Regions from separate parts of the Kitasatospora sp. NPDC098652 genome, predicted to be linked through region 2. Evidence: predicted binding sites of a transcription regulator. Region 2 holds the regulator's gene; the other holds the start of a gene.
The links. Region 2 encodes HspR, which represses chaperone genes until heat shock. Its sites were predicted from a motif close to TTGAGNNNNNNNNNCTCAA; they were not measured.
Positions count from the first base shown of each region.

Region 1: the regulator HspR is predicted to act here: its motif matches at 2,339-2,357, upstream of lon (endopeptidase La).

Region 1 covers NZ_JBIWAQ010000004.1:300,593-316,114, forward strand. The annotation lists gene lon (endopeptidase La) at 1-2,316, opposite strand, end outside; gene ACIQWA_RS12095 (rhomboid-like protein) at 2,483-3,334, opposite strand; gene ACIQWA_RS12100 (response regulator transcription factor) at 3,899-4,636, shown strand; gene ACIQWA_RS12105 (sensor histidine kinase) at 4,717-5,847, shown strand; gene ACIQWA_RS12110 (multifunctional oxoglutarate decarboxylase/oxoglutarate dehydrogenase thiamine pyrophosphate-binding subunit/dihydrolipoyllysine-residue succinyltransferase subunit) at 6,135-9,875, shown strand; gene ACIQWA_RS12115 (DUF6104 family protein) at 10,028-10,210, shown strand; gene ACIQWA_RS12120 (DUF4097 family beta strand repeat-containing protein) at 10,406-11,329, shown strand; gene ACIQWA_RS12125 (PadR family transcriptional regulator) at 11,331-12,425, shown strand; gene ACIQWA_RS12130 (zinc-binding dehydrogenase) at 12,483-13,445, opposite strand; gene ACIQWA_RS12135 (NADP-dependent malic enzyme) at 13,653-14,846, opposite strand; gene ACIQWA_RS12140 (ABC transporter substrate-binding protein) at 15,430-15,522, shown strand, end outside.
Region 2 covers NZ_JBIWAQ010000010.1:119,767-135,288, forward strand. The annotation lists gene ACIQWA_RS22390 (Yip1 family protein) at 1-840, opposite strand, end outside; partial or broken gene ACIQWA_RS22395 (sugar phosphate nucleotidyltransferase) at 1,169-2,233, opposite strand; gene ACIQWA_RS22400 ((Fe-S)-binding protein) at 2,579-4,801, opposite strand; gene dnaK (molecular chaperone DnaK) at 5,199-7,046, shown strand; gene grpE (nucleotide exchange factor GrpE) at 7,043-7,663, shown strand; gene dnaJ (molecular chaperone DnaJ) at 7,887-9,041, shown strand; gene ACIQWA_RS22420 (heat shock protein transcriptional repressor HspR) at 9,082-9,621, shown strand; gene ACIQWA_RS22425 (hypothetical protein) at 9,811-10,800, shown strand; gene ACIQWA_RS22430 (hypothetical protein) at 10,878-11,036, opposite strand; gene ACIQWA_RS22435 (hypothetical protein) at 11,371-11,988, shown strand; gene ACIQWA_RS22440 (LuxR family transcriptional regulator) at 11,996-12,970, opposite strand; gene ACIQWA_RS22445 (LuxR C-terminal-related transcriptional regulator) at 12,963-13,931, opposite strand; gene ACIQWA_RS22450 (LuxR family transcriptional regulator) at 13,924-14,886, opposite strand; gene ACIQWA_RS22455 (LuxR family transcriptional regulator) at 14,879-15,522, opposite strand, start outside.

The DNA of each region.
Region 1 (15,522 bases), on a different contig from region 2:
CTCGGCCGGGACGTCGTCCAGGTCGGCCTCGTTGCGCTTGGGGATGATCACCGTGGTGACGCCGGCCCGGTCGGCGGCGAGCAGCTTCTGCTTCACCCCGCCGATCGGCAGCACCCGCCCGGTCAGCGACACCTCGCCCGTCATCGCCACGTCGGTGCGAACCTTGCGGCCGGAGAGCAGCGAGGCGAGCGCCGTGGTCATGGTGATGCCGGCGCTCGGCCCGTCCTTGGGGACGGCCCCGGCCGGGATGTGCAGGTGCACGCCGCGGTCGCGCAGCGAGGTGACCGGCAGTTCCAGCTCGGCGCCGCGCGAGCGGAGGTAGGAGAGCGCGATGTGCGCGGACTCCTTCATCACGTCGCCCAGCTGCCCGGTCAGGGTCAGCCCGGTGCCGCCCGTCTCGGCGTCGGCCAGCGAGGCCTCGATGTAGAGGACGTCACCGCCGGCGCCGGTGACGGCGAGGCCGGTGGCCACCCCGGGGACGGCGGTGCGGCGCTCGGCCGGCTCCTGGGCGGACTCCGGCACGTGGTGCGGGCGGCCGATCAGGGCGGGCAGGTCCGCCGCGCCGACCGCGGCGGGCAGCTCGCGCTCGCCCAGCTCGGCCTGAGCGGCGATCTTGCGCAGCACCCGGGCGATCGAGCGCTCCAGGTTCCGCACGCCCGCCTCCCGGGTGTACTCCCCGGCGAGCCGGCGCAGCGCCTCCTCGTCCACGCCGACCTGCTCGCCGCCGAGGCCGGCCTTCTCCAGCTGGCGCGGGAGCAGGTGGTCCCGGGCGATGACGACCTTCTCGTCCTCGGTGTAGCCGTCCAGCCGGACCAGCTCCATCCGGTCGAGCAGCGGCTCGGGGATGGCCTCCAGCACGTTGGCGGTGGCGAGGAAGACCACGTCGGAGAGGTCGAGCTCGACCTCCAGGTAGTGGTCCCGGAAGGTGTGGTTCTGGGCCGGGTCCAGCACCTCCAGCAGGGCGGCGGCCGGGTCTCCCCGGTAGTCGGAGCCGACCTTGTCGATCTCGTCGAGCAGGACGACCGGGTTCATCGAACCGGCCTCCTTGATCGCCCGCACCAGCCGGCCGGGCTGCGCGCCGACGTAGGTGCGCCGGTGGCCGCGGATCTCGGCCTCGTCCCGGACGCCGCCGAGCGCGACCCGGACGAAGCTGCGGCCCATGGCGCGGGCCACGCTCTCGCCGAGCGAGGTCTTGCCGACGCCGGGCGGCCCGACCAGGGCCAGCACCGCGCCGCCCCGGCGGCCGCCGACCAGCCCGAGCCCCTGGTCGGCCCGGCGCTTGCGCACCGCGAGGTACTCGACGATGCGGTCCTTCACGTCGGCCAGGCCGGCGTGGTCGGCGTCGAGCACGGCGCGGGCGCCGGCGATGTCGTACGCGTCCTCGCTGCGTTCGTTCCAGGGCAGTTCCAGGACGGTGTCCAGCCAGGTGCGGATCCAGGAGCCCTCGGGCGACTGGTCTGAGGAGCGCTCCAGCTTGTCGACCTCCTTGAGCGCGGCCTCGCGGACCTTCTCGGGCAGGTCGGCGGCCTCGACCCGGGCGCGGTAGTCGCCCTCCTCGTCGGCCGGGTCGCCGTTCAGCTCGGCCAGCTCCTTGCGGACGGCCTCCAGCTGGCGGCGGAGCAGGAACTCCTTCTGCTGCTTGGCCACGCCCTCCTCGACGTCCTTGCGGATGGTGTCGTTGACCTCCTCCTCGGCGAGGTGGTCGCGCAGCAGGGTGAGCGCGTACTCCAGGCGGGCGACCTGGTCGGCCTCCAGCAGCACCTTGAGCTTCTGCTCGGCGGTGGCGAAGGGTGCGTAGCCGATGTTGTCGGCGAGCTCGCCGACGCCCTCGATCTGCGCCACCCGGTCGACGATCTGCCAGGCGCCGCGCTTGCGCAGCCACTGGGTGGACAGCGCCTTGTACTCCTTGACCAGCTCGGCGGCCCGCCCGGCCACCGGCATGCCGACCGAGGACTCCTGGAACGGTGTGGTCTCCACCCAGAGGGCGGCCCCGGGGCCGGTGGTGCCGACCCCGATCCGGACCCGGCGCACGGCGCGCACCAGCGCCGCCGGCTGCCCGATCGTGCCCGGGCCGTCGGCCAGTCGGCCGACCTGCTCGACGGTGGCCAGCGTGCCGGCCGCCGCGTACGAGCCGTCCACCCGCGGGACCAGCAGGACCTGGGGCTTGCCGGAGCCGGCGGCCGCGGCACGGGCGGCCTCGACCGCGGCGCGCACCTCGGTGTCCTTGAGGTCCAGCGGGACGACCATGCCCGGGAGCACCACCTCGTCGTCGAGGGGCAGCACGGGCAGGGTGAGCGGTGTGGACGTCGATGCCATGATCTCTCCCCGGTCAGTGAACTTGAGTCGACCTGACTAAGGATTCACGAGCGCCAGTTGTTCCCCGCATCTTGTTCGCCGTGAGCGAACGGCGACGTCACCGGAACGGCCGGGAGGAGGCGCCGTCAAAAGGAAGCGGAAAGAACGGCCCAAGAGGGCCCCGGCGTCAGCGCGCGGTGGACGGCCGCCGCCCGGCCCGCACCGCCGCGGCGGCCAGGGAGACGACCGGGGAGACGACCGAGGAGAGCACCGAGGAGGCGGACGGGGAAGCGGCGGAGCCGACCGCCCGCAGCCGCGCCGGACGCGACCGCGGCCCGGGCGGGCGCCGCTCGATCCGGTCCAGCCGGCGCCCCAGCGCCATCCCGGTGAGCAGCGCGGCCGGGTGCCCCACCGCCGTGACCAGGTCCTTCTGGGTGGCGATCTGCTGGACGAGCATCAGCCCGACGCCGGCCAGCGCCACCGCCCGCGCGCGCGGCGGCAGCGCCCCGGCCGCCGCGCCCAGACAGGCGAGCACGCCGTAGCTGACGCCGATGTCCAGCTGGTCCATCGCGGCCGGGGCCAGCCGTCCGGTCTCCACCGCGGTGATCACCACGCCCTGGGAGAGCAGGGTGGCCGCGACGTGCCCGGCGGCGAGCACCGCCGCCGTCCGGGCCGGCCCGACCCGGCGCTCCAACGGGGCCAGGGTGAGGGCGAACCCCCACAGGTAGGGCAGCCACGATCCCCCGGCCACCCAGAAGCCGCTGAGCAGCAGGGCGCGCAGCGGGTGCTCGAGCAGGTTGTGGCCGTCCGAGCTGGAAGCTTCCTGCAAACGCCGGACGAGTTCCGGATCGGCGATCCCGGCGAAGGTCGAGGTGGCTCCGACGACCGCGAGATATCCGATCGTGAACGGAGTACGCCGCGGTGTCGGCACGCGTTCCAGCAGCCATTCGACGGCACCGCCGCGCAGCCGGCCCGGAAGCATTCCGTACGGCGCCCCCGAAGGCGCGCGCCCGCCGGCACCCCACCGCAGTCCAGCCATGACGCCTCCGCTCCCACACCCGCAGCCGCACGGCGCCCGGAGGCACCCGACGCCCCGGCGCGGAGGCCGGATTCCGCCCTGCGGGGCGTTGTCGCGGCCACGCTACGTCGAGGTTCTGAGAGGCACCTGAGAAAAGCCCGTGAAGACCGTCGACGGCGGGACCGGCCGGATTCCCGGCATTGGTCCAGACCTACTTCCGATTAACGCGTCAGTAGGGCCTCTGACCGGCGACTTGGCGTCAACTGAACTGCATACGTACCGTTACGCAGTGAAAATTCGCCGGGTAAGGTATCGGCCCGTGCCCACTCGTGCGGTGGGCCCAAGGGTGGCCGGACAGCCGGCCCAGCGGGCCGGAAACGTCCGGTCCGCCTGCCGGGAGGCATCCGCTGTCCGTACGCTGCGAAGTGCGTGGGAGGAGTGGACGGAAGACCATCCGTCCGCCACTCCCCGGTGCACGAACGGGACGGCGGACCCGGCACAGTCCACGACGGAACAAGACTACGAGCGGAGCCCCGCCATCCCCACAGGTGGCCGGCCCGCAGCCCTGGGGGCGGTGGCGTGACCGTGACAGAAATTCAGCAGGACAACCCCAACACCGGCGGCACTGTGAGCAGCCAGCGCAGAGTGCTGGTGGTGGAGGACGAACCCACGATCGCCGAGTCGATCGCGGCGCGACTGGGCGCCGAGGGGTTCAAGGTCGCCGTGGCCCACGACGGCCCCGGCGCGGTGGACGGCTTCCACACCTGGCAGCCGGACCTGGTGGTCCTGGACATCATGCTGCCCGGCTTCGACGGGCTGGAGGTGTGCCGCCGGATCCAGGCCCAGCGCCCGGTGCCGGTACTGATGCTGACCGCCCGCGACGACGAGACGGACCTGCTGGTCGGCCTCGGCGTCGGCGCCGACGACTACATGACCAAGCCGTTCTCCATGCGCGAACTGGCCGCCCGGGTCAACGTGCTGCTGCGCCGCGTCGAGCGTGCCCAGCAGGCGGCCCGCACGCCCGCGCTCGGCAGCCTGCGCTTCGGCGAGCTGGAGATCGACCACGTGCAGCGCCGGGTCCGGCTCGCCTCGGGCGACGTCCACCTGACGCCGACCGAGTTCGACCTGCTGGCCTGCCTGGCCGCCCAGCCGCGCGCGGTGCTCACCCGCGAGCAGCTGCTGGCCGAGGTGTGGGACTGGACCGACGCGTCCGGCACCCGCACCGTGGACAGCCACGTGAAGGCGCTGCGCCGCAAGATCGGCGCCAGCTGGATCCGCACCGTCCACGGCGTCGGATACGCGCTGGAGGCCCCGCTCTCCTGACGGGGGCTTCGGGCGACGGGCCACCGGGGGGCCCGTGTCCCGGCACCGCCGTGACAACACGCGGGGATCACAGGGGACCAATGACCTTTCCACAGCAACGCAACGGGGACGCCGACGGCGCTCGCCCGCAGACCCTGGCCGCCCGGGCGGCCAGCCGGGTCTGGGCCGACATCCGTCCGCTCGACCCGGTCCGCTCGATCAAGGGCAAGCTCGCCCTGCTGGTGATCGTCTCCGTGTTCCTGGCCACCGGGATGGTGGTCGTGGCGATCCGGTCCGAGACCCAGATCCGGATCATCATGGTCTTCTCCATGATCGCCTCGCTGCTGTTCATGCAGTTCCTCGCACACGGGCTGACCGCCCCGCTGCGCGAGATGACGGACGCCGCCCGCGCGATGGCCTCCGGCGACTACAGCCGCCGGGTCGAGGTGAACTCGCGCGACGAGATCGGCGAACTGGCGGCCGCCTTCAACGGCATGGCCGCCGACCTCCAGGCCGCCGACCGGCACCGCCGGGAGCTGGTCGCCAACGTCTCGCACGAGCTGCGCACGCCGATCGCGGCACTGCGCGCCGTGCTGGAGAACGTGGTGGACGGCGTCGTCCAGCCCAACCCGGCGACGCTGGGGGCCGCGCTGGAGCAGACCGAGCGGCTCGGCCGCCTGGTCACCCACCTGCTGGACCTCTCCAAGATCGACGACGGCGTGGTCGACCTGGACGCCCGCCCCTTCGAGGTGCGCGAGTTCCTGGACGGCGTGCTGCGCGGGGTCACCGTGGACGGCGCGACGGCCGGCGGGGCCTTCTCCCGGCGCGGCGACGTCCGGCTCGCCCTGGAGGTCAGCCCGGTCGGCCTGACCGCCGTGGCGGACCCGGAACGCCTCCACCAGGTGGTCGCCAACCTGGTCGACAACGCCTGCAAGCACTCCCCGCCCGGCGGCACCGTGACGGTGCGCGCCCGGCCCGACGGCGAGGACGGCGGCCTGCTGCTGGAGGTCCAGGACGAGGGCCCCGGCATCCCGCCGGCGGACCGCGGCCGGGTCTTCGAGCGGTTCAGCCGCAGCGGCACCGCGACGGCCTCCGGGCCGGGCTCGGACGGCGGCACCGGGCTGGGCCTGGCGATCGCCCGCTGGGCGGTGGACCTGCACGGCGGACGGATCGCCGTCGCCGAGTCGCCGCGCGGCTGCCGGATCGAGGTCCGGCTGCCCGGGCAGTCCTGAGCCGGCCGGGACATTTGTCACAGATCCGACACAGACGCATACGAAGATCGTCGACGGATGAACCCGGGTGTTTGTCCGCTTTCGCCCCGGTTTAGGGGGTGATCGGGCGCGATCGGTTCCCCTCAGATACGGCTTTCTAACGTGCTTTTTCAGCCAATCTGCAGGTCAGGACTGTGATCTGGGCGACGCCTGGGGCCCGGGGACTGCGCGATCACTGGTCAGGGGCGTAGCCTTAATCCCCGCTGTCCAAACATCCCAAAAGGAAGCGGAAGAGGGCGGTTGCCGCCGTGTCGCCACAGTCCCCTGAAACCCCCAACAGCTCGGCAAGCTCCACTGGCTTCGGCCCCAATGAGTGGCTCGTCGATGAGATCTACCAGCAGTACCTCCAGGACCCGAACTCGGTAGACCGAGCCTGGTGGGACTTTTTCGCCGACTACAAGCCCGGTACCGAGGTGACCCCAGTGACCCAGGCCGCGACCCAGGCCGGCCCCACGCCGACCCCTGCCGCTGCCCCCGCGCCCGCCGCAGCTGCTGCGCCGGCCGCACCCGCCGCCGCCCCGGCCGCTCCGGCCCCGGCCGCCGCCGCCCCGCTCGCCGCCGCGCCCGCCGCGCCCCCGGCCCCCAAGGCCGCCGCCCCGGCCGCGCCCGCCGCCCCCGCCGCGGCCGGCCCCGAGCTGGTCCAGCTGCGCGGCCCGGCCAAGGCCGTCGCCACCAACATGGACGCCTCGCTGGAGGTGCCGACCGCCACCTCGGTCCGCGCCGTCCCGGCGAAGCTGTTGATCGACAACCGCATCGTCATCAACAACCACCTGCAGCGCGCCCGCGGTGGCAAGGTCTCCTTCACCCACCTGATCGGTTACGCCCTGGTCCAGGCCATCAAGGCCGCCCCGGGCATGAACCACAGCTACAAGGTGGAGGACGGCAAGGCCTTCCTGGTCAAGCCGGAGCACGTCAACCTCGGCCTGGCGATCGACCTGGTCAAGCCGAACGGCGACCGCCAGCTCGTGGTCGCCGCCATCAAGAAGGCCGAGACCCTCGACTTCTTCGGCTTCTGGCAGGCCTACGAGGACATCGTCCGCCGGGCCCGCGCCAACAAGCTGACCATGGACGACTTCACCGGCGTCACGGTCTCGCTGACCAACCCCGGCGGCATCGGCACCGTGCACTCCGTGCCGCGCCTGATGCAGAACCAGGGCACCATCGTCGGCGTCGGCGCCATGGAGTACCCGGCCGAGTTCCAGGGCTCCGCCCCGGAGACCCTGTCCCGCCTGGGCGTCTCCAAGATCATGACGCTGACCTCGACCTACGACCACCGCGTCATCCAGGGCGCGGCGTCCGGCGAGTTCCTGCGCGAGATCCACCGCCTGCTGCTCGGCGAGAACGGCTTCTACGACGAGATCTTCGAGTCGCTGCGGATCCCGTACGAGCCGGTCCGCTGGGCCACCGACGTCGCCACCACCCACGACGACGAGGTCAACAAGACCGCGCGCGTCATGGAGCTGATCCACTCCTACCGGGTCCGCGGTCACCTGATGGCCGACACCGACCCGCTGGAGTACAAGCAGCGCAAGCACCCCGACCTGGACGTCACCACCCACGGCCTCACCCTGTGGGACCTGGAGCGCGAGTTCGCGGTCGGCGGCTTCGGCGGCCAGAAGATGATGAAGCTCCGCGACATCCTCGGCCTGCTGCGCAACACCTACTGCCGCACCGTCGGCATCGAGTACATGCACATCCAGGACCCGAAGCAGCGCAAGTGGCTGCAGGAGCGCCTGGAGAAGCCGTACTCGAAGCCGGAGCGCGAGGAGCAGCTGCGGATCCTGCGCCGGCTGAACTCGGCGGAGGCCTTCGAGACCTTCCTGCAGACCAAGTACGTCGGCCAGAAGCGCTTCTCGCTGGAGGGCGGTGAGTCGCTGATCGCGCTGCTGGACGCGACCATCGACTCCGCCGCCGAGCACCGCCTGGACGAGGCCGTCATCGGCATGGCCCACCGCGGCCGCCTGAACGTGCTGGCCAACATCGTCGGCAAGCCGTACGGCAAGATCTTCGGCGAGTTCGAGGGCAACCTCGACCCGAAGTCGATGCACGGCTCCGGCGACGTCAAGTACCACCTGGGCGCCGAGGGCACCTTCACCGGCCTGGACGGCGAGACCATCAAGGTCTCGCTCGCCGCGAACCCCTCCCACCTGGAGGCCGTGGATCCGGTCGTCGAGGGCATCGCCCGCGCCAAGCAGGACATCCTGGACCAGGGCGGCACCACCTTCCCGGTGCTGCCGATCCAGATCCACGGCGACGCGGCCTTCGCCGGCCAGGGCGTCGTCGCGGAGACCCTGAACATGTCGCAGCTGCGCGGCTACCGCACCGGCGGCACCGTGCACGTCGTGGTGAACAACCAGGTCGGCTTCACCGCCGCCCCGGCGTCCTCGCGCTCCTCGATGTACTGCACCGACGTGGCCCGCATGATCGAGGCCCCGATCTTCCACGTGAACGGCGACGACCCGGAGGCCGTGGTCCGCGTCGCGCGGCTCGCCTTCGAGTTCCGCCAGGCGTTCCACAAGGACGTCGTGATCGACCTCATCTGCTACCGCCGCCGCGGTCACAACGAGGCCGACAACCCGTCGTTCACCCAGCCGCTGATGTACGACCTGATCGACAAGAAGCGCTCGGTGCGCAAGCTGTACACCGAGGGCCTGATCGGTCGCGGCGACATCACCATGGAAGAGGCGGAGCAGGCGCTCCAGGACTTCCAGGGCCAGCTGGAGAAGGTCTTCGCCGAGGTCCGCGACGCCGCCCAGGCGCCGGCCCCGACCTCCGGCGGCAAGCCGCAGGCCGACTTCCCGGTCAACATCCAGACCGGCATCTCCCAGGAGATGGTCAAGCGGATCGCCGCCTCGCAGGTCAACCTGCCGGACTGGCTGACCGTCCACCCGCGCCTGCTGCCGCAGCTGCAGCGCCGCGCCGCCTCGGTCGAGGACAACACCATCGACTGGGCGATGGGCGAGACCCTCGCCATCGGCTCGCTGCTCATGGAGGGCCACCCGGTCCGCCTGGCCGGCCAGGACAGCCGCCGCGGCACCTTCGGCCAGCGGCACGCCGTGCTGATCGACCGCAAGACCGGCGAGGACTACACCCCGCTGCAGTACCTCACCGAGGACCAGGCCCGCTACACCGTCTACGACAGCCTGCTGTCGGAGTACGCGGCCATGGGCTTCGAGTACGGCTACTCGCTGACCCGCCCGAACGCGCTGGTCATGTGGGAGGCGCAGTTCGGCGACTTCGTCAACGGCGCGCAGACCATGGTGGACGAGTACATCGCCTCCGCCGAGCAGAAGTGGGGCCAGCACTCCGGCGTCACCCTGCTGCTGCCGCACGGCTACGAGGGCCAGGGGCCGGACCACTCGTCCGCCCGCCCGGAGCGTTTCCTGCAGATGTGCGCGCAGGACAACATGACGGTCGCGATGCCGACCCTGCCGTCGAACTACTTCCACCTGCTGCGCTGGCAGGCGCACAACCCGCACCACAAGCCGCTGGTCGTCTTCACCCCGAAGTCGATGCTGCGTCTCAAGGCCGCGGCGAGTGCGACCGAGGAGTTCCTGTCCGGCTCGTTCCGCCCGGTCATCGGTGACACCACCGTCGACCCGGCGCAGGTCCGCAAGGTGGTCATCACCGCCGGCAAGTTCTACTACGACGTGGCGGCCGCCCGCGCCGAGCGCGGTGTCACCGACACCGCGATCGTCCGGGTCGAGCGGCTCTACCCGCTGCCGGTGGCCGAGCTCCAGGAGGAGCTGGCCCGCTACGGCGACAACGTCCAGTTCGTCTGGGCGCAGGAGGAGCCGGCCAACCAGGGTGCCTGGCCGTTCATCGCGATGAACCTGGTCGACCACCTCCAGGTCGTCATCGGCCGCAGCGGCGGCGACGCCCGCCTGCGCCGGGTCGCCCGCACCGCGGCCTCGTCGCCGGCGGTCGGCTCCGCCAAGCGGCACGCGGCCGAGCAGCAGGCGCTGCTGGAGGAGATCTTCGCGCTCTGACGCGCGCAGGCTCCACCGCACCACCGACGCCCGCGGCCCCGTCCCCCGACCAGGGGGGCGGGGCCGCGGGCGTACCGGCCGACCGCCGCCGCACCGGTCGGCCGGCCCCGACTATCCTGACCGGGTCAATCCCCATCCGACCGGAGCGAACCGTGTACTTCACCGACCGAGGCATCGAGGAGCTGGAGAGCCGGCGCGGCGAGGAGGAGGTCACCTTCGAGTGGCTCGCCGAGCGCCTGCGCGAGTTCGTCGACCTCAACCCGGACTTCGAGATCCCGGTCGAGCGGCTGGCCACCTGGCTGGCCCGGCTCGACGACGAGGACGACGACGAGTGAGCCCCGGCGGCCGCTCGTAGCAGGGCCCGGGAGGCGACCGCCTCCCGGGCCCTTCGCACGTCTCCCGTAGGGGACGGCTCCGGGATGCGTCCGGGGTGGGTTCCGGGGTGGAACCGCTTGCTTTTCCCGGCACGCGATATATCGTCTTTGGAAGAGAACGCGATACATCGCGATCCGCTACGGGAGGCGGCAGAGATGAGCCAGTGGACGATCGAGGAGCCGGGCAGGACCACGTTCGAGGACGAGGTCCGCGCGCTGCACGTGCGCGTCATCGACGGCACGGTGAACGTGGTCGCGGCCGAGGGCCCGGCCCGCCTGGAGGTCACCGACCTCACCGGTGACCCGCTGCACCTGACGCTGGTCGACGGCGTCCTGACCGTCACCTACAAGGACATCAACAGCTGGGGCGAGTTCGGCAGCTGGATCAAGTCGGTCGGCTCGGTCCGCAGCTTCTTCGACTCCTTCAAGCGCAAGCGCTCGGTCGGCGTCACCCTGACCGTGCCGGCCGGCACCGAGGTCAAGGTCGGCACCGTGTCGGCGCACGCCACCGTGACCGGCATCGACGGCCAGGTCTCGGTGCAGAGCGCCAGCGGCGACACCACCCTGGCCGGGGTCACCGGCCGGATCGACGCGAGCACCGTCACCGGCGACGTGGACGCCCAGGCGGTCGGCGGCCAGCTCAAGGTCAACACCGTCTCCGGGCAGCTCACCGTGATCGCCGGCACCGCCGACCGGGTCCAGGCCAACACCGTCACCGGCGCCGTCACCCTGGACCTCGACGTGGCCGGCGAGACCGACGTCAAGGTCAACACGGTCAGCGGCCCGGTCGTGGTCCGGATCCCCTCGCTGGCGGACGCCACCGTCGAGGCCGGCTCCACCAGCGGCGACGTCTCCAGCACCTTCGACGAGCTCAGGATGAGCAGCACCTGGGGCGCCAAGAAGATCACCGGCCAGCTCGGCGAGGGCCGCGGCAGCCTCAACGTCACCACCGTCTCCGGCGCGGTCACCGTGCTGCGCCGCCCCGAGTCGGAGGACGACGCCCCGGTGGTGGTCCGGGAGCTCCCGGCCGGCCCCGCCTCCGACGGGCCCACCGGCCCCGACCTCACCAAGGAGGCCTGAGATGAGCCCCGTGTTCGGCCACGGCCGGCTCCGGCTCTACCTGCTCAAGCTGCTGGACGAGGCCCCGCGGCACGGCTACGAGGTGATCCGCCTGCTGGAGGAGCGCTTCCAGGGCCTGTACGCGCCGTCCGCCGGCACCGTCTACCCGCGACTGGCGAAGCTGGAGCAGGAGGGCCTGGTCAGCCACAGCACCGAGGGCGGCCGCAAGGTCTACCGGCTGACCGACGCCGGGCGCGCCGAACTCGAAGCCCGGCGGGTCGAGTTGGACGAGCTGGAGCTGGAGATCCACGACTCGGTGGCGCAGCTCGCCGGGGCGATCCGGGAGGACGTCCGGGACAGCGCCAAGGACCTGCGCGAGGAGCTCTGGCAGGCCGCCAAGCAGGCCCCCCGACCGGACCGCGCCGAGACCGGCGGCGACCCGTGGGCCGGGCCCTGGGGCGACAACGACGCCTGGCAGCGCGCCAAGGAGGAGTTCGCCCAGTTCAAGCGGCAGGCCAAGGAGCAGGCCAAGCGCGCCCGGGAGCAGGAGCGGGCCGCCAAGGCCAAGGCGAAGGCCGCCGAGGAGGAGGCCCGCCGGCTGCGCGAGCAGGCCAAGGCCTCCCGCACCGCCGCCCAGCAGGAGGCGCTGCGGATCAAGCGCCGGGTCGAGCAGCAGGTGCGCGAGCACGCCGCCAAGGGCGACTGGCCGACCGGGCTGGCCGAGGGCCTGTCCGAACTGACCAAGGGCCTGGCCGGGCTGGCCGACGCGGCCCGCTGGGGCCATCCGACCGGCGAGGCCGGCGAGGGCGCCGGGGCGGCCGAGCCCTCCGAGCGGGTCACGGTCACCCGGATCGACCTGGACAAGGACTCGGGCGAGGACTCGGGCGAGGACTCGGGCAAGGGCCAGGACGGACCGACCGCCACCGCGGACCTGCCGCCGTGGGCGCGCACCGATCCGGACGGCGACCCGGCCCGCGAACTGGAGCGGCTGCTCGACCGCTTCCGCGACCAGGTCCGCGACGCGGCCCGGGACGGCGCGGTGAGCGCCGACCGGCTGGCCGAGGCCCGCTCGGTGCTGGGCGCCGCCGGCGAACGGTTGAAGCGGCTGCTCGGCTGACCAGGCCGCCCGCCCGGGCCCGGTGCCCCCTGCCAGGGGGCACCGGGCCGCCGCACGTCAGGGGTTGAGCACGATCTTGCCGAAGACCTCGCCCTTGGCGAGCCGGGCGAAGCCGTCCCGGGCCTCGGCCAGCGGCAGCACCGAGTCGATCACCGGACGGACCCCGCTGTTGGCGCACAGGGACAGCAGCCCGGCCAGCTCCTCCTTGGTGCCCATGGTCGAACCGACCACCTTGAGCTCCAGGAAGAAGATCCGGTTCAGCTCGGCGGCCTTCGGGCTGGGGCCGGAGGTGGCACCCGAGATGACGATGGTGCCGCCCGGGCGCAGCGACTTCACCGAGTGGGACCAGGTCGCGGCGCCGACCGTCTCCATCACCGCGTCCACCCGGTCAGGCAGCCGGGCGCCGCTCTCGAAGGCCGCGTCCGCGCCGAGCCCGACCGCCCGGTCGCGCTTGGCCTCGTCCCGGCCGGTGACCCAGACCCGCAGGCCGGCCGCCTTGGCGAGCACGATCAGCGCGGTCGACACCCCGCCGCCGGCCCCCTGCACCAGTACCGTGTCACCGGGCTTGACCCCGGCGTTGGTGAACAGCATCCGGTACGCCGTCAGCCAGGCCGTGGGCAGGCAGGCGGCCTCCTCGAAGCTCAGCTCGGCCGGCTTGGGCAGCAGGTTCCAGGTGGGCACGGCCACCCGCTGGGCGAAGGTGCCCTGGTAACGCTCGGTCAGGATCGACCGGGGCTCCTTCGGGCCTACCCCGTGGCCGGACTGGCCGATCACCGAGTGGACGACCACCTCGTTGCCGTCCTCGTCGACGCCGGCGGCGTCGCAGCCGAGGATCATCGGCAGCTTCTCGGCGGGCAGGCCGACTCCGCGCAGCGACCACAGGTCGTGGTGGTTGAGGCTGGCGGCCCTGACCGTGACCACGCTCCACCCGGGACGGGCCTGCGGCTCGGGGAGTTCGCCCAGCTCCAGCCCGCTCAGCGGGTCGTCGGCGTCGATACGGGCGGCATAGGCAGCAAACATGACCCGGACACTAGCCGGGACGGCCGGGGCCGGGAACCACGCGTGGGTGTGACGCGTGTCCCGACTGTTACTCCCCCGCTTGTTACTCCCCCGCTTGTTACTCCCCCGCTCGCCTCCGGGCGCTCGGACCCGCTGCGGCTCGGGGGGCGGGGGAGCGGCCGTCGTGGCCGGCACGCTCCCCCGGCCCCGGGGGCCGGTGCCCGATCGTCAGATCCGGGCGACGCCCTCCGCGCGGGCGGCGTCGGCCACGGCCTTGGTGACGGCCGGGGCGACCCGCTCGTCGAACGGCGAGGGGATGACCTTCTGCGGGGTCAGCTCGTCGGCCACCACGGCGGCCAGCGCCTTGGCGGCGGCCAGCTTCATGCCCTCGGTGATCCGGGAGGCCCGCACCTGGAGGGCGCCGGCGAAGATGCCCGGGAAGGCCAGCACGTTGTTGATCTGGTTCGGGAAGTCGCTGCGCCCGGTGGCGACCACCGCCGCGTACCTGTGCGCCACCTCGGGGTGGATCTCCGGGTTGGGGTTGGCCATCGCGAAGATGAACGCGCCCTCGGCCATGGTCGCCACGACCTCCTCCGGCACGGTGCCGCCGGAGACGCCGATGAACACGTCGGCGCCGGCCAGCGCGTCGGCCAGCGAGCCCTTGAGCTCCGAACGGTTGGTCAGCTCGGCGATCTCGGCCTTGACGTCGGTCAGGTCCTCACGGCCCCGGTACACCACGCCCTTGCGGTCGCAGACGGAGACGTCGCCGATGCCCGCCGCCAGCAGCATCTTGGCGATGGCGATGCCGGCCGCGCCGGCGCCGGAGATCACGGCCCGCAGCGAGCCGATCTCCCGGCCGGTCACCTTGGCGGCGTTCCACAGGGCGGCGGTGGTGACGATCGCGGTGCCGTGCTGGTCGTCGTGGAAGACCGGGATGTCCAGGGCCTCCTGGAGCCGGCGCTCGATCTCGAAGCAGCGGGGGGCGGAGATGTCCTCCAGGTTGACGCCGCCGAAGGACGGGGCCAGCCGGACCACCGTCTCGACGATCTCGTCCACCTCGGTGCAGGCCAGCGCGATCGGCACCGCGTCCACCCCGCCGAACTGCTTGAACAGGATGGCCTTGCCCTCCATCACGGGGAGCGAGGCCTCCGGGCCGATGTCGCCCAGGCCCAGCACGGCGGTGCCGTCGGTGACCACCGCGACGGTGTTGGACTTCCAGGTGTAGTCGTTGACCAGCTCCGGCTGCTCGGCGATGGCCGTGCAGACCCGGGCGACACCGGGGGTGTAGGCGAGGGACAGGTCGTCCGCGTCGCGCACCGGCACGGTCGCCCGGATCTCCATCTTGCCGCCGCGGTGGAGCGCGAAAACGGCGTCGACCGGATCGTCGGTGTCCTGGGTGCTGCTGATGATCTCCGCTGCCACGATGACCTCTTCGTCATTGTTCCGGCGAGGTGCGCGGCCGACGGACTGGGCGCCCCGGCCGTAAGCCGGAAACCGGGTACGCCTGAGCGGACCCGGGGTCGGGGCGGGGGCGCTGCCGTCGGGTGGCGCCCTCGGATGAGGGTTTTTTATGGGGTCTTGTGTTGTCCGCTTGTGCTACCGGGCCGAGCGTAGGTCGGACCAAGGCATCGCACCTATGCCTTTTCGTCCTCGTCGCGCGCAGTTCATCGCCGTGCTGTCGCGTCGGCTGGGGCCCGGTGTCGGAAGCGCCGGGCTCCGGCGGCGGCAACGGCGCTGAGGCACGCGCACCCGCAAGTGTGAACGCAGATCCACGGGGGATCGGTGCCCCGGATACGGAGCCACGTGATGACTTCCGGTCCTGGGCACCCCGAGCCTGTCGGGGCTCGTCGGTCTGGTTCGAGCGTTCGGGGGTCACCCGGTACCGAATTCTGACACACCCGCTGCCGGGCCCGGCAGGGCGGGATGGCAGGATCGCTTGTCCGCCGTTCCGCGTACACCCGCGCGACACCGCAGTGACCACGGTTCCGCCCTCAGGAGCACCCTCATGCCTCACCTCACGCCCGCCCGTCGCCCGGCCTTCGCCGCGGCCGCCCTGGCCGCCGCCGGCGCCCTGCTGCTCACCGGTTGCGGCGGTGGC
Region 2 (15,522 bases):
GAGCATCCAGGTCGCCCAGCCGACCACCTGCACCACCGCACTGCCCGAGGGCAGCACCAGGTCGAGCAGCAGCCGGGGCGCGTCGGTCAGCCAGCCGATCAGCGCGGCCAGGCCGACCGTCGACTTCCACGGGCCGTCGCCGCCGAGCTGGCGGGCCAGCGCGTAGGTGACCGCGCCGAAGACGGCGCCGGCCACGGTGAAGCAGACGGCAGCGGCGAGCAGGCCGGTCAGCGCGACCGAGAAGGTGGAGTTGACGATGTCGTCGTGGGTCAGCCCGATGCCGAGCACCGCGAGCACGCCGTACAGCAGCGAGACGCTGAGGGCGGGCAGCCAGACCTGGTGGTCGCGGGTCCGGTCGAAGATCGCGGTCGGGGTGCGGAAGATGCCGACGAACAGTTCGCGCCACTGCGGCCGGGGCCCGCTGACGTGCGGGGCGGACTGGCCGCCGGCGCGGTAGACGGTGACGTTGTCCTGGCCGTACGGGGGCTGCTGCTCCTGGCCGTACGGCGGCTGCTGCCCGTAGCCGCCGTTGTCGTCGTAGCCGTACTGGCCCTGGTCCGGGCCCTGGCCGTACGAGCCGGGCCGGCCCTGGCTCTCGTGGCCGTAGGGAGGCGGCTGCTGCCCGTACGGGGCGCCGCCGCGGTACGGGTCGCCGGCCGCCGGGAAGGCCCGGGTGTTGCCCGGCCGGTCGGCCGCGTACGGGTCGGCCGCGTAGGGGTCGTACCCGCCGCCGGCCGTGCTCCCGGGACCGCCCGCGCCACCGCCCGGGGTGCCCGGGGCACCCGGCCCGCCGGGTGCTGCCGTCGGGTGCGCGGCCGTGAAGTACTCCGGCCCGTCCACGGGGCCGTCCGTCCGCCCGTACCCCCCGGGCGCCCCCGGCGGCGGCGGAGGCGCCGACCATCCGCCGTGCGGACGGTCGGCGCCCTGACCGCTGTCGTATCGATTACCAGCCACGCTCCGAAGGTACCCGTCCGGCCCAATGCGCGTCGGCCCCGGACGGAGCCGGGGCCGGTTTGCAGCGAGCCTGAGACGAACGGGTCCGAAAGTCGTCCGAACGGGACGCCCGGGGCCCGCTGCGGAGCCGCTAGCGCGGGGCGCTGACCGACGGCCCGTGCACCGAGGCGGCCGCGGCCGTGCCGGCCGGGCAGCCGCCCGGGCCGGCCGTGGTGCGGACGGCGCCGACCGGCAGCAGGGTGCCGCAGGCGATCCGGATGCCGCTCGGCAGCTCGTTGTCGGACTCGACGATCGCGCCGTCGCCGATCACCGCGCCGTCCAGCGCCGAGCGGTCGCCGACGGTGGCGTAGGCGCCCACGATCGAGTCCTTGACCAGGGTGTCCGGGCCGATCACGGCGCCGGGCAGGATCACGCTGCCCTCGACGATCGCACCGGCCTCGACCACCGCGTCCGCGGAGACCACGGTGCCGCCGCTGAGCACCGCGCCCGGGTGGACGGTGGCGCCGGGCAGCAGCAGGGCGTCACCGGTGGGGCCGGGGACGGCCGGGGAGTCGACCTTGCCGAGGACCAGGTCGGCCGAGCCGCGGACGAACGCGGCCGGGGTGCCGAGGTCCAACCAGTACGAGGTGTCGACGACGCCGCGCAGCAGGGCGCCGGTGGCCAGCAGCTCGGGGAAGGTCTCGCGCTCGACGGAGACCTCGCGGCCGGCCGGGATGCGGTCGATCACGGACCGGGTGAAGACGTAGCAGCCGGCGTTGATCTGGTCGGTGACGATCTGCTCCGGCGTCTCCGGCTTCTCCAGGAACTCCAGCACCCGCCCGTTCTCGTCGGTCGGGACCAGGCCGAAGGCCCTCGGGTCCTCCACCCGGGTGAGGTGCAGGGTGACGTCGGCCCCGGCGGCCACGTGGCCGTCGCGCAGGGCGGCGATGTCGAGGCCGGAGAGGATGTCGCCGTTGAAGACCAGGACCGGCTCGTCCGGGCCGCAGGTCAGCCCGGAGGCCGCGTTGCGGATGGCCCCGCCGGTGCCCAGCGGCTCGCGCTCGGTCAGGTAGACCAGCTCGATCCCGTACGGGGTGCCGTCCTGGAAGTGGTCCTCGAACACCTCGGCCAGGTAGGAGGTGGCCAGGACCACCCGGGTGACGCCGGCGGCGGCCGCACGGGCCAGCTGGTGGGCGATGAACGGGACGCCTGCCACGGGCAGCATCGGCTTGGGGGTGTGGGTGGTCAGCGGACGCAGTCGCGTGCCCTTACCACCGACGAGCATGATCGCCTCGGTCATGGTCTGCGCTGTTCCCCTTGTGCTCTCCGCGGCCCGGCCCGGCGGGCCGATACCTCCGTCAGTGGTCTGAGCCCGTCGTGAACGGGTCGACCGGCGCGCGGCCGGTCCGGCGCCTACTGTATTTCCTTCCGACCGAATGCCCGTCCGGCGGCCGTGCGATTGACGTCACTCGCCGTCCGCCCGCCGTACCGCCGGCCGTCGCCCGGGGCACCGAAAAGCCCGGCCCGGCGGGCGCGTTGGCGGCGTCCACCGGGCCGGGCGGTTGTTGCAGAACTGTCGAACAGCGAACGGTGACCGCGGTGATTGCGGTGACCGAAGTGACCGCAGTGATTGCGGTCACCGCGGTTACGCGTCGACGGTCGCGGGCTCCTCGGCCTCGGCCGGCGGGGTCGCCTTCACCGAGTCGAGCAGCAGCTGGGCCACGTCGACCACCTTGAGGTGCTCCTTGGCCGCGCCCTCGTTCTTCTTGCCGTTGACCGAGTCGGAGAGCATCACCAGGCAGAACGGGCAGGCGGTGGAGACGATGTCCGGGTTGAGCGACAGCGCCTCGTCCACACGCTCGGTGTTGATCCGCTTGCCGATGCGCTCCTCCATCCACATCCGCGCGCCGCCGGCGCCGCAGCAGAAGCCGCGCTCCTTGTGGCGGTGCATCTCCTGCTGGCGCAGACCGGGGACCTTGTCCATGATCTCGCGCGGCGGGCTGTAGACCTTGTTGTGGCGGCCCAGGTAGCAGGGGTCGTGGTAGGTGATCAGGCCCTCGACCGGGTTGACCGGGACGAGCTTGCCCTCGTCGATCAGGTGCTGCAGCAGCTGGGTGTGGTGGATCACCTCGAAGTGCCCGCCGAGCTGCGGGTACTCGTTGGCGATGGTGTTGAAGCAGTGCGGGCAGGTGGCCACGATCCGCTTGGTCGGGGCGTCCTCCAGCGCGGCGTTCAGCGTCTCCACGTTCTGCGCGCCGAGCATCTGGAAGAGGAACTCGTTGCCCAGGCGGCGCGGGGAGTCACCGGTGCAGGTCTCCTCCTTGCCGAGGATGGCGAACTTCACGCCCGCGGTGTGCAGCAGCTCGGCGAAGGCCTTGGTGGTCTTCTTGGCGCGGTCCTCCAGGGCGCCGGCGCAACCGACCCAGTAGAGGTACTCGACCTCGGCGGGGTCGATGTCCTCACCGATCACCGGCACCTCGATGCCGGTCTCCTTCTTGAGCTCCTTGACCCAGTCGAGGCGGGCCTTGGTGGCCATACCCCACGGGTTGCCCTTGTTCTCCAGGTTCTTGAGCATCGTCCCGGCCTCGGTCGGGAAGTTGCTCTCGATCATCACCTGGTAGCGGCGCATGTCGACGATGTGGTCGACGTGCTCGATGTCTACCGGGCACTGCTCGACGCAGGCGCCGCAGGTGGTGCAGGACCACAGCACGTCCGGGTCGATGACGCCGTTCTCCTCGGCGGTGCCGATCAGCGGGCGCTCGGCCTCGGCCAGGGCGGCCGCCGGGACGTCCTTGAGCTGCTCGGCGGTGGCCTGCTCGGTGCCCTCCATGTCCTTGCCGCCGCCGGCCAGCAGGTACGGCGCCTTGCCGTAGGCGTGCTCGCGCAGGCTCATGATCAGCAGCTTGGGGGACAGCGGCTTGCCGGTGTTCCAGGCGGGGCACTGCGACTGGCAGCGGCCGCACTCGGTGCAGGTGGAGAAGTCGAGGATGCCCTTCCAGGAGAAGTGCTCGACCTGGGAGACGCCGAAGACGGCGTCGTCGGCCGGGTCCTCGAAGTCGATCGGCTGACCCTTGCTGGTCATCGGACGGAGCCCGCCGAGCGCGGTGCTGCCGTCCTCCTCGCGCTTGAAGTAGATGTTGAAGAAGCCGAGGAAGCGGTGCCAGGCCACGCCCATCGAGGGGTTGAGGCCGATGGTGATCGCCCACGCGAACGAGATGCAGATCTTCAGCATCGCGAACAGGTAGACCAGGTTCTCCAGCGTGCCGTGCGACAGCCCGCTCAGCGCCGAGGTGATCGGGTACGACACCAGGTGCTCCGGGCCGTACGAGTCGACGCCGGCCAGGGCGCCCTCCAGGGCGCGGAGCATCAGGATGCACAGGCCGATGCCGAGGATCGTGTACTCGACGTAGAAGGCCTGCCAGGCGATCGAGCCGGCGAACCGGGACTTGCGGCCGGACCGGGACGGCAGGCTCATCAGCCGGATCACGATCAGGGTGGCGATGCCCAGGGTGGTCAGGGTGCCGACCAGCTCGACGAAGAGCTGCCAGATCATCCAGTGACCGATGATCGGCAGTTCCCACTCGGCGTCGAACAGCTGGCCCATCGCGTTGACGATGGTGAGCACCAGGCTGAAGAAGCCGACCGCGACGAACCAGTGGGCGATGCCGACGATCCCCCAGCGGTTCATCCGGGTGTGGCCGAAGAACTCGGTCGCGAGGGTCTTCACGCGCTGGGCGGGCCTGCCGAAGCGGGTGGTGTCCGGCGCGCCGGTCAGCACGACCCTGAAAATGTGCCACGCCGCACGGAGGGCGAGCGCGGTGCCGATCACGAACGTGACCAGCGAGATGACGATCGCTGCTAGTTGCATCGCTCTCCGTCTCCTGCGGCTTGCGGTTGAGCAGTGTCTGCGGTTCTGCGGTTCTGCGCTTCTGCGGTCTACGTTTCTACGTTCTGCGTTCTGCGGGCCCGCGGGTTTCCGAGTGATTGTACTGGTCGGTAACTTGCCGGGCCGACGGCCCGGACATTACAGGTCGCCAACAGTCCTCCAGAAGGTTCCCAAGCTATGGCGGCAGTCACGTGACCGCACGCGCGCCGCCCCGTCGCGAGCGCCCGAACCGGCCCGCCCCTCCGGGTCGATGTCAGCGCCGATGTCAGCGGGGATATCAGCAAAGTTGAGTGCCGAGCACTCATAGCTGTTGACGCTACCCGCCGGGTCGTGCATCCTTGAGCCTGTAAAGCTCAACTCTTCCGTGGAGGTATCTACGATGGCACGCGCGGTCGGCATCGACCTCGGTACGACGAACTCGGTCGTCAGCGTTCTGGAGGGTGGCGAGCCCACCGTCATCACGAACGCCGAGGGCGCTCGGACCACGCCGTCCGTCGTCGCCTTCGCCAAGAACGGCGAGGTCCTCGTCGGCGAGGTGGCCAAGCGCCAGGCGGTCACCAACGTCGACCGCACCATCCGCTCGGTGAAGCGCCACATGGGCACCGGGTGGAAGATCAACATCGACGGCAAGGACTTCAACCCGCAGCAGATCTCGGCCTTCGTGCTGCAGAAGCTCAAGCGGGACGCCGAGGCCTACCTGGGCGAGACCGTCACCGACGCCGTCATCACCGTCCCGGCGTACTTCAACGACTCGGAGCGCCAGGCCACCAAGGAGGCCGGTGAGATCGCGGGCCTCAACGTCCTGCGCATCGTCAACGAGCCCACCGCGGCCGCCCTGGCCTACGGCCTGGACAAGGACGACCAGACCATCCTGGTCTTCGACCTCGGCGGCGGCACCTTCGACGTCTCCCTGCTGGAGATCGGCGACGGGGTCGTCGAGGTGAAGGCCACCAACGGTGACAACCACCTCGGCGGCGACGACTGGGACCAGCGCGTCGTCGACCACCTGGTCAAGGTCTTCCAGTCCGGCCACGGCGTCGACCTGTCCAAGGACAAGATGGCCCTGCAGCGTCTGCGCGAGGCCGCCGAGAAGGCCAAGATCGAGCTGTCCTCGTCCTCCGAGACCTCGATCAACCTGCCCTACATCACGGCCTCCGCCGAGGGCCCGCTGCACCTGGACGAGAAGCTCACCCGTGCCCAGTTCCAGCAGCTGACCGCGGACCTGCTGGAGCGCTGCAAGGTCCCGTTCCACAACGTGATCAAGGACGCCGGCATCTCGCTCTCCGAGATCGACCACGTCGTCCTGGTCGGTGGCTCGACCCGCATGCCCGCCGTCGCCGAGCTCGTCAAGGAGCTGACCGGCGGCCAGGACGCCAACAAGGGCGTCAACCCGGACGAGGTCGTCGCCATCGGCGCCGCGCTCCAGGCCGGTGTCCTCAAGGGCGAGGTCAAGGACGTCCTGCTGCTCGACGTCACCCCGCTGTCCCTCGGCATCGAGACCAAGGGCGGCATCATGACCAAGCTGATCGAGCGCAACACCACGATCCCGACCAAGCGCTCCGAGATCTTCACCACGGCCGAGGACAACCAGCCGTCCGTGCAGATCCAGGTCTACCAGGGCGAGCGCGAGATCGCCGCGTACAACAAGAAGCTCGGGATGTTCGAGCTGACCGGCCTGCCGCCGGCGCCGCGCGGCCTGCCGCAGATCGAGGTCACCTTCGACATCGACGCCAACGGCATCATGCACGTCGGCGCGAAGGACCTCGGCACCGGCAAGGAGCAGAAGATGACCGTCACCGGCGGCTCCTCGCTGCCGAAGGACGAGGTCGACCGCATGCGCCGCGAGGCCGAGCAGTACGCCGAGGACGACCACAAGCGCCGCGAGGCCGTCGAGACCCGCAACTCCGCCGAGCAGCTCGTCTACTCGACCGAGAAGTTCATCGCCGACAACTCCGACAAGCTGCCGGCCGACGTCAAGACCGAGGTCGAGACCGCCATCGGCGAGCTCAAGGAAGCCCTCAAGGGCGAGGACATCGCGAAGATCCGCGAGGCCTCCGAGAAGGTCTCCACCACCGCCCAGAAGCTCGGCCAGGCGCTCTACGCCAACGCCGACGCCGCCGGTGCCGGTGCCGCCGCGGCCGGCGACTCCGCCCACGCCAAGGAGGACGACGTCGTCGACGCCGAGATCGTCGACGACGAGAAGCCCAAGGGTGGTGCGTCGGCATGACGGACAAGCCGCAGGGCGGCAAGCCCGGCGACGACTCCGCCGCCGAGGAGGCCGTGATCAAGGCCGCCGAGGAAGCCGCCTCGGCCGGTGCCGGCGAGGCCCCCGAGGAGCTCGCCGCGGCCAAGCGCGAGCTGGCCGAGCGCACCGCGGACCTGCAGCGGCTGCAGGCCGAGTACCAGAACTACCGCAAGCGGGTCGAGCGCGACCGGCTGACCGTCCGCGAGATCGCGGTCTCCAACATCCTGGAGTCCCTGATCCCCGTCCTGGACGACATCGGCCGCGCCCGCGAGCACGGCGAGGTGACGGGCGGCTTCAAGTCCGTCTCCGACTCCCTGGAGACGGTCGTCGCCAAGCTGGGCCTGCAGCAGTTCGGCAAGGAGGGCGAGCCCTTCGACCCGACGCAGCACGAGGCGCTGATGCACAGCTACTCCTCGGACGTCACCGAGGACACCTGTGTCCAGATCCTCCAGCCCGGCTACCGCATCGGCGAGCGGATCATCCGCCCGGCGATGGTCGCCGTGGCCGAGCCCCAGCCCGGCACCCAGACGACGCCCGGCCCGGACGCCGAGGCGAAGTCCGCCGAGAAGGACAAGTCCGACGGTGGCTCGGACAGCTGACAACCTGTGACAGCTGACAACCAGTGCGCTGCGGAGTCGTACGCCGGCCAGTACGGCGGCCGGCTCCGCAGCGCGCTGTCAGCAGCGCTACTTCCGGCGGCTGTTGACAGCGCAGTGACGATGGACATCGGGAGGTGTCGGGAGCGGTGAGCGAGCACAGCGAGCGAACCATCGAGGGGTGCGTGAACCGCTCTGCGGCTTCCGGGCGGAGCGAGGTGGGCGCATGAGCGGCAAGGACTTTGTCGAGAAGGACTACTACAAGGTCCTCGGCGTGCCCAAGGACGCCACCGCCACCGAGATCAAGAAGACCTACCGCAAGCTGGCGCGCGAGTTCCACCCGGACGCGAACAAGGGCGACGCCAAGGCCGAGGAGCGCTTCAAGGACATCTCCGAGGCGTACGACGTCCTCTCCGACGAGAAGCGCCGCAAGGAGTACGACGAGGCCCGCAGCCTCTTCGCCAACGGCGGCTTCCGCACCGGCGGCCCCGGCGGCGCCGGCAGCTACGGCTTCGACTTCGGCGACCTCTTCACCGGCACCCAGGGCGGCGGTGGCGGCGGACTCGGCGACGTCTTCGGCGGACTCTTCAACCGCGGCGGCGCCCGACAGGCCCAGCCCCGGCGCGGCGCCGACGTCGAGACCGAGGTGACACTCTCCTTCGAGGAGGCCGTCGACGGCGCGACCGTCCCGCTGCGGATGACCAGCCAGGCCCCCTGCCGGCTCTGCAACGGCACCGGCGCCAAGAGCGGCACCACCCCCAGGGTCTGCCCGACCTGCGTCGGCGCCGGCACCGTCAGCCGCGGCCAGGGTGCCTTCGCGCTCTCCGAGCCCTGCAAGGACTGCCGCGGCCGGGGCATGATCGTCGACGACCCGTGCCCCGACTGCCACGGCAGCGGCCGGGCCAGCTCCGCCCGCACCATGCAGGTCCGTATCCCGGCCGGCGTCCAGGCCGACCAGCGGATCCGGCTCAAGGGCAAGGGCGCCCAGGGCGAACGCGGCGGCCAGCCCGGTGACCTCTACGTCACCGTGCACGTCGACCCCCACCCGGTGTTCGGGCGCAAGGGCGACAACCTCACCGTCACCGTCCCGGTCACCTTCCCCGAGGCCGCCCTCGGCGCCACCATCGAGGTGCCCACGCTGAACGGCCCCGCCGTGAAGCTCAAGCTCCCCCCGGGCAGCGCCAACGGCCTCACCATGCGCGCCCGCGGCAAGGGTGCCACCCGCAAGGACGGCACCCGCGGCGACCTCCTCGTCACCGTCGAGGTCGTCGTTCCCCAGCACGTCGACGGCGACGCGCTGGACGCCCTGGAGCAGTACCGCGAGGCCACCGCCTCCGACGACCCACGAGCCGCTCTGTTCCGGGCGGCGAAGGGAGCGTGACGACCAGATGTCCCCGAACCCGATGAACCCGACGAACCCGATGGACCCGGCGAACGCCAACGGCCCGATCGGCGCGGGCGGCCCGATCGGCCCGGGCCTCGGTGAGGGCCTCCCCGGCAGCCCCGCCGGCGGCCGCCCCCGCCGCGCCGCGGCCGCGCCGCAGTACGTCCTCACCGAGGACACCCCGGTGTACGTCATCTCGGTCGCCGCCGAACTCTCCGGCCTCCACCCGCAGACCCTGCGGCAGTACGACCGCCTGGGCCTGGTCTGCCCCGACCGCACCGCCGGCCGCGGCCGCCGCTACTCGGCCCGCGACATCCAGCAGCTGCGCGAGGTCCAGCGGCTCTCCCAGGACGAGGGCATCAACCTGGCCGGCATCAAGCGGATCATCGAGCTGGAGAACCAGGTCAGCGCCCTCCAGTCGCGCATCACCGAACTGGTCGACTCCCTCGAGGGCGCCGCCACCGCCCTCCAGCAGCGCGAGGCCGCCGTCCACGCCTCCTACCGCCGCGACCTCGTCCCGTACCAGCCCCCCACCCCCCAGTCCAGCGCCCTCGTCGTCTGGCGCCCCAAGCGCTGACCCGGGGCCCGCACCGCACCACCAGCCGCCGGCTCCCTCCTGTTCGGGGGGTGCCGGCGGCTGGGTGTTGGTGAGAGAGTGCGATCACATTCCCTCTCCAGAGGACTCAGAGGATCTGGCATGCTGAACCGCGATTCAGCATCAGCGCTGACAGCACACAGGCATCACGGTAACGGCAAGGAGTCGCGGATGAGTGAACGAGAGCAGCCCCTTTCCGCCGGCTTGTCCACCCTCTCTGCAGAAGCAAAAGAGCTCTACCTCGCCGTCATCCGAGGAGACGGCAAGCTGCCGCTGGGCCCCAGTGCCGATCAAACTCATTCATCCCGAGAGGAGCTGGTGAGGATTGGCCTTCTCGTGCCCGACAGCGATGACCCCACTACTCTCGTAGCCGCCGACCCGGCGCAGCTCTCGACGAGTCTCAGCCATTCCTGGCAGCGTCAGGCGCTGGAACTCCTATCGCGCGCCGTGTCCCTCCCCTCCGAACTGCAGGATTTGGCACGGGAATTCCACACCCCAAAGCAGTTCGGAGGATCTATCGAATATGTGCAGGGGAAGGTTCTTATCCGTCAGCGGCTGGAGCAGTACCGGGAGTCCGGACTGGGGGAGGCCCTATCACTCCAACCTGGCGGCCCCCGACAGCCCGATCTTCTCGCTGGAATGATCGAGCAAGATCTGGAGACGCTCCGCAGTGGCACGGAGGTACGGACGATCTACCACGCCAGCACCCGCTACCACCAGCCGACCAGGGACTACGTAGCGACGCTCGCTCGGGCCGGCGGCCAGTACCGAACCCTTGACGAGCCGTACACGCGCCTCATACTGATGGATCGACGGGTCGCCGTCATCCCGATCGCCGAGGACATGAGCCTTGCGGCCTTCATCCACGACCCCGCAGTAGTCGACTACCTCGCCGAAGAGGTGTTCGAACGATGCTGGAGCCGCGCCCTGGAGTTCGAGGGTGGCCGCACAGTGCCGCAGCAGGTGGTATCCCGCCTCCGGCAAACAATCATCGATCTGATGCTCGAAGGCACCAACCACCGAGTCATTGCGCGACGCCTGGGAATCAGCGAGCGGACACTCGCAAGACATATAGCTGAAATGCGAGACGACTACAAGGTCGACTCGCTATTCCAGCTCGGATACGTTCTCGGTCGGCAAGCCCAGAATCCTACCGACTGACCCATTCGCCCACTTCTGGAATGTCGGCGAATATTTCGGGAATTTTGGCATGTACCCAGGAAGCCACGTGGCTACGATCACTGCCAGGAGATGTCGTCCGCGACACTCACGGCAGCCTTGATGGCAGTCGTGTCGTGCGAGTCGGCAGCATTCGCGAGAGAAACAACGCCCAGCGCAGCAGCAGCAACGGCCGCCGAAAGCACAACCTTGCGGACAAATCGGCGCATGTCAGTCACGCCCCTACTCTCTCTCGACAATCGCCACTAGAACCGCCATGCAGGATAACGGCTCACATTGTGCCGCGCGAAGGGGAGGCTGTCACCAGCAGCTGCCCCGCAAGGTGTGCGTCATCTCCCTGCCAGGCATCCAGATGACACCGACCAACCCTGGACGCCACACCACGGCGCGTTGGACGATCAGTTCGCTCCCGATGGTCCAGCAGGACGCCACATCTTGCCAATGTACCGTCAAACGCCAAGCCGTTCACCAGTAGCACCACTCCACAGAGCAGCCCACATTCAACGCATAGCCGACATTCTCTCCCCCGGTCGGCCTTCCCCCGGAGTCGACATGACCGAGCCCTACCTGCGTCACAACGACAGCCAGGCCCCTGAGGGTCGGCGTGCACGTGTGTTCCTGGCCGCGCCGCTGATGCGGCTGACCGGCCCCGCGGACAGCGTGGTGACGCTCGCCAGCCGGACGCGGCTGACGACGCTCCGCACCACCCTCCTCCGCAGCGGTGCCGCCGTGTACAGCGCGCACCACAGCGACGCCTGGACCGTCGCCGGTCGGGCGCCCGAGCCCCGGGTCCCCTCCGACTTCCGCGCGCTCCAGTCCGCTGACCTGGTGTTCGCCTATGTCGGCGCCCCGCTCTCGGCCGGCGTCAGCCTCGAACTCGGTTGGGCGTCGGCGCTGCGGAAGCCGATCGTCCTGCTCGTCGACGAGGCCATCACCCACAACCCGCTGATCGCCACCATCGAGCAGGTCGCCCCCGTCCTGCCGCTGGTCTTCGACGACACCTGGTCCCAGGAGGCCCTCCACCACACCGTGGAGACCGCCCTCGACTGGGCCGGCATGGCGCTCTCCCTCCGCGAGGGCTTCTGGACCGCCCCCGGCGACCGCTTCAACGTCCCCCGGCAGCAGACCGCCACCCCCGGCTACTGGCCGACCGGCGCCGCCACCGGCTGAGCAGGACTCACCCACCGGACTCCCCCGTCCGGGCTCCCCGCATCTGCCAGCCGAGCTGGAACAGGGTCTCCGCGTCGTACACCTCACGCAGCCGGGCGATGTGACCGGCCACGGTCCGTTCGCTCAGGCCCATACGGGTAGCGATCGCCCGCTGCGTGAGACCCCTGGCGAGCAGGCGACCCACCTGCTCGTGGGCGATCGGGGCGGAACCGGCTGCGAGTGACTCCCAGTCCACGGCCTGGGCGTGCTGCCACTGCTGCTCGAAGACCCCCACCAGGTAGGCAACCATCGCGGCGTCCTCGACCACGGCGGCAACCGTGTGGTCGAGGGTGGCCGGGATCACGGCCACGGTGCGGTCGAAGATCAGCGTCTTGGTGAAGGGCCCCTCCAGCAGCCGGATCGGGGCGCCGGCCTGAGTGGAGTGCAGCGCGTACTCGACCGTCCGTGGATCGGAGCAGGCCGACGGTTCGAAGACGGTGAACATCGCCCCGCCCGCTTCGACGTAGCGGCGGCTGTGGTCGAGCGAGTCCTGCATGTGGTCGTGGGGACGGGGCCCGCCGGGCTGGGCCGCGAGGGCCTCATGCGGGTAGTCCTTGACCAGCTGCGAGATCAGGTGCCGGATCTCCGGCATGCCGACCACCCGCCGGACCCCGCCGACGGGATCGGCGCGACGGGGCGCGGTGTCGTAGGCCTGGGTCAGGTCGTCCAACAGGTCCGGGACGGCAGCGGCACGGGCAAGCAGGCGGGCGCTCTCCTCCCGCAGGTCCGCGCCAATCCGCTCGCCTACGGCCCGGGGGTTCACCGCGCTGTAGGTGCCGTCGGCGATGCGGAGGACGAGCAGGCCGAGGTCAGCGAGCTGTTGGACGGCGGCTGCGTCCTCAGGACCGATCTCGTCGATGCGGATCCGGCCGCCCTCGGCCAGGATCGCCCGGTAGAGCTCACGGGCTGCGGCATCGGGCAGGTCGAGTACCGGCTCAGGCATCGCGGGCTCCCCTCATCTGCCAGCCGAGCTGGAACAGCGTCTCCGCGTCGTACGACTCCCGTAGGCGCGCGATGTGGCCGGCGACGGTGCGCTCGCTCAGGCCCAGGCGGGTGGCGATGGCGCGCTGGGTGAGGCCTTGGGTGAGCATGTGGCCGATCTGGTCGTGGAACGGGGCCTCGGCGGTTCCGCCAGCGAGGGCCGACCAGTTCACCCCTTCCGCCTGCTGCCAGTGCAGTTCGAACTCCCGGACCAGGAAGTCGACCACGGCCCGGTCCTCGACGAAGGCGGCGCAGGTGTAGTCCTGGCCGACGGGGATCACGGCGACGGACCGGCCGAAGATGAAGAGCCGGGTGAACGGGATCGGCAGGATCCGGATGGCGACGCCGAGTTCGGTCGCCTGTGCCGCGAAAGAGACGGTCGGCGGATCGGCGAGGGCGGACGCCTCGTAGATGGTCCTCATGGTGCCGCCCTTCTCAATGTGGCGACGGTCGGATTCGAGGGCCTCCGCCAGGTGCGCGGCGGGCCGAGCACCTCCTGGCTGCCGGGACAGGGTCTCGCTCGGGTGGTCGGCGTGGATCTGGGCGACCTGGTGACGGATCTGCTCCAGGCCGACGACGTACTGGACCGCGGGCGAGGGTTCGGGATTCCGGCGGGGCGCGAGGTCATAGGCCTGGGTGAGGTCGTCCAGCAGCTCGGGGATGCGCGCCGCCCGGGTGATCAGGCGGGCCCCTTGCTCCCTGAGCTCGGTGCCGATCCGCTCGCCGACGGCCCGGGGGTTCACCGCGGTGTAGACGCCGTCCGCGATGTGCAGGAAGAGCAGACCGAGGTCGGCGAGTTGTCGGACGGCGGACTCGTCCTCAGGGCGGATCTCGCCGACGCGGATCCGGCCGCCCTCGGCCAGGATCGCCCGGTACAGCTCACGGGCTGCGGCGTCGGGCAGGTCGAGTGCCGGCTCAGGCATCGCGGGCTCCCCGCATCTGCCAGCCGAGCTGGAACAGCGTCTCCGCGTCGTACGACTCCCGCAGCCGGGCGATGTGGCCGGCGACCGTGCGCTCGCTCAGGCCCAGGCGGGTGGCGATGGCGCGCTGGGTGAGGCCGCGGGCGAGCAGGCGGCCGACCTGTTCGTGGGCGGCGGCCTCGGTGGAACCGTCAGCGAGGGCGGCCCAGTTGACGCCTTCGGCCTGTTGCCAGTGCGTCTCGAAGTCCTGGACCAGGAAGTCGACCACGGCCGGGTCCTCGATGAAGGCCGCGCTGCTGTCGTCCGGGGCGGCCGGGATCACCGCGACGGTCCGGTCGAGGATCATCAGCTGTCGGAACGGGACGGGCAGGACCCGGATGTGGCAGCCGGCCTCCGTCAGTCGCGCGGCGATCCGAACCGTCGGGCCGTCGAGCCGGGCCGCGACCTCGTAGATCGTGCGCAGTGTGCCGCCCGCCTCGGCGTAGCGGCGGGCGTGCGCCACGATGTCGTCCGCGGCCTCGGCCGGCCTGGCACCGCCCGGGCGCAGGGACAGGGCCTCGTTGCCCAGTTCCTCGACGAGTTGGGAGACCCGGTGCCGGATGTTCGCGTGTCCGTGGACGATCTGGGTGGCCCCGGCGCCGTCGTGGCGTCGCGGAGCACTGTCGTAGGCGGCGGCCAGGTCGCCGAGGAGGTCGGGCACTTCCTCCGCCTGAACCAGCAAGCGGGTACCGGCCGCACGCAGCTCGGCCGCAATCCGGGTGGTGACCGTACGCGGATTGACCGCGCTGAGCACGCCGTCCGAGGCGTACAGCTTCAACAGCCCCGTTTCCAACAGGGTCTGAACGGTATCGGCGGCCTCCCCCGGGATGTCGGCGATCCGGAGCCGCCCGCCGTCCTCCAGGATCGCGCGGTAGAGCTCACGGGCGGCATCGGGCAGGTCGAGTACCGGCTCAGGCATCGCGGGCTCCCCTCATCTGCCAGCCGAGTTGGAACAGCGTCTCGGCGTCGTACTGCTCGCGGAGGCGGGCGATGTGGCCGGCCACCGTGCGCTCGCTCAGGCCCAGGCGGGTGGCGACCGACCGCTGGGTGAGGCCCTGGGCGAGCAGGGCGCCGACCTGCTCGTGGACGGCGGAGCCGAGGGAACCGTCTTCCAGCGCAGCCCAGTTGACGCCTTCGGCCTGCTGCCAGAGCGTCTCGAAGGTGTCGACCGCGAAGGCGACCGTCGCCGGGTCGTCGACCACGGCGGCGGTGCTGTAGTCGGCGGCGGCGGGAATGATGGCGACGGTGCGGGCGAAGATCAGGAAGCGCCTGAACGGTACGGCGAGGACGCGGGTGGTGGCGCCGAGCCGGGAGGCCTGGGCGGCGAAGCGTACGGTCGGCGGGTCGTACTTGGCCGAGACCTCGTAGAGGGAGCGCACCGTGCCGCCGCGTTCGTGGAAGCGGCGGGCGCGCCGTAGTGAGTCCGGTAGCTCGTTGGCCGGGCGGGGGCCGCCGGGTTGAGCAGACATGCCGTCTCCGGGCATCGCCTCGGTCAGCCGGTCGATCTCGTGCCGGATCTCCTCCTTCCCGGTCACGTAGCGCGCCCCGGTCGAGG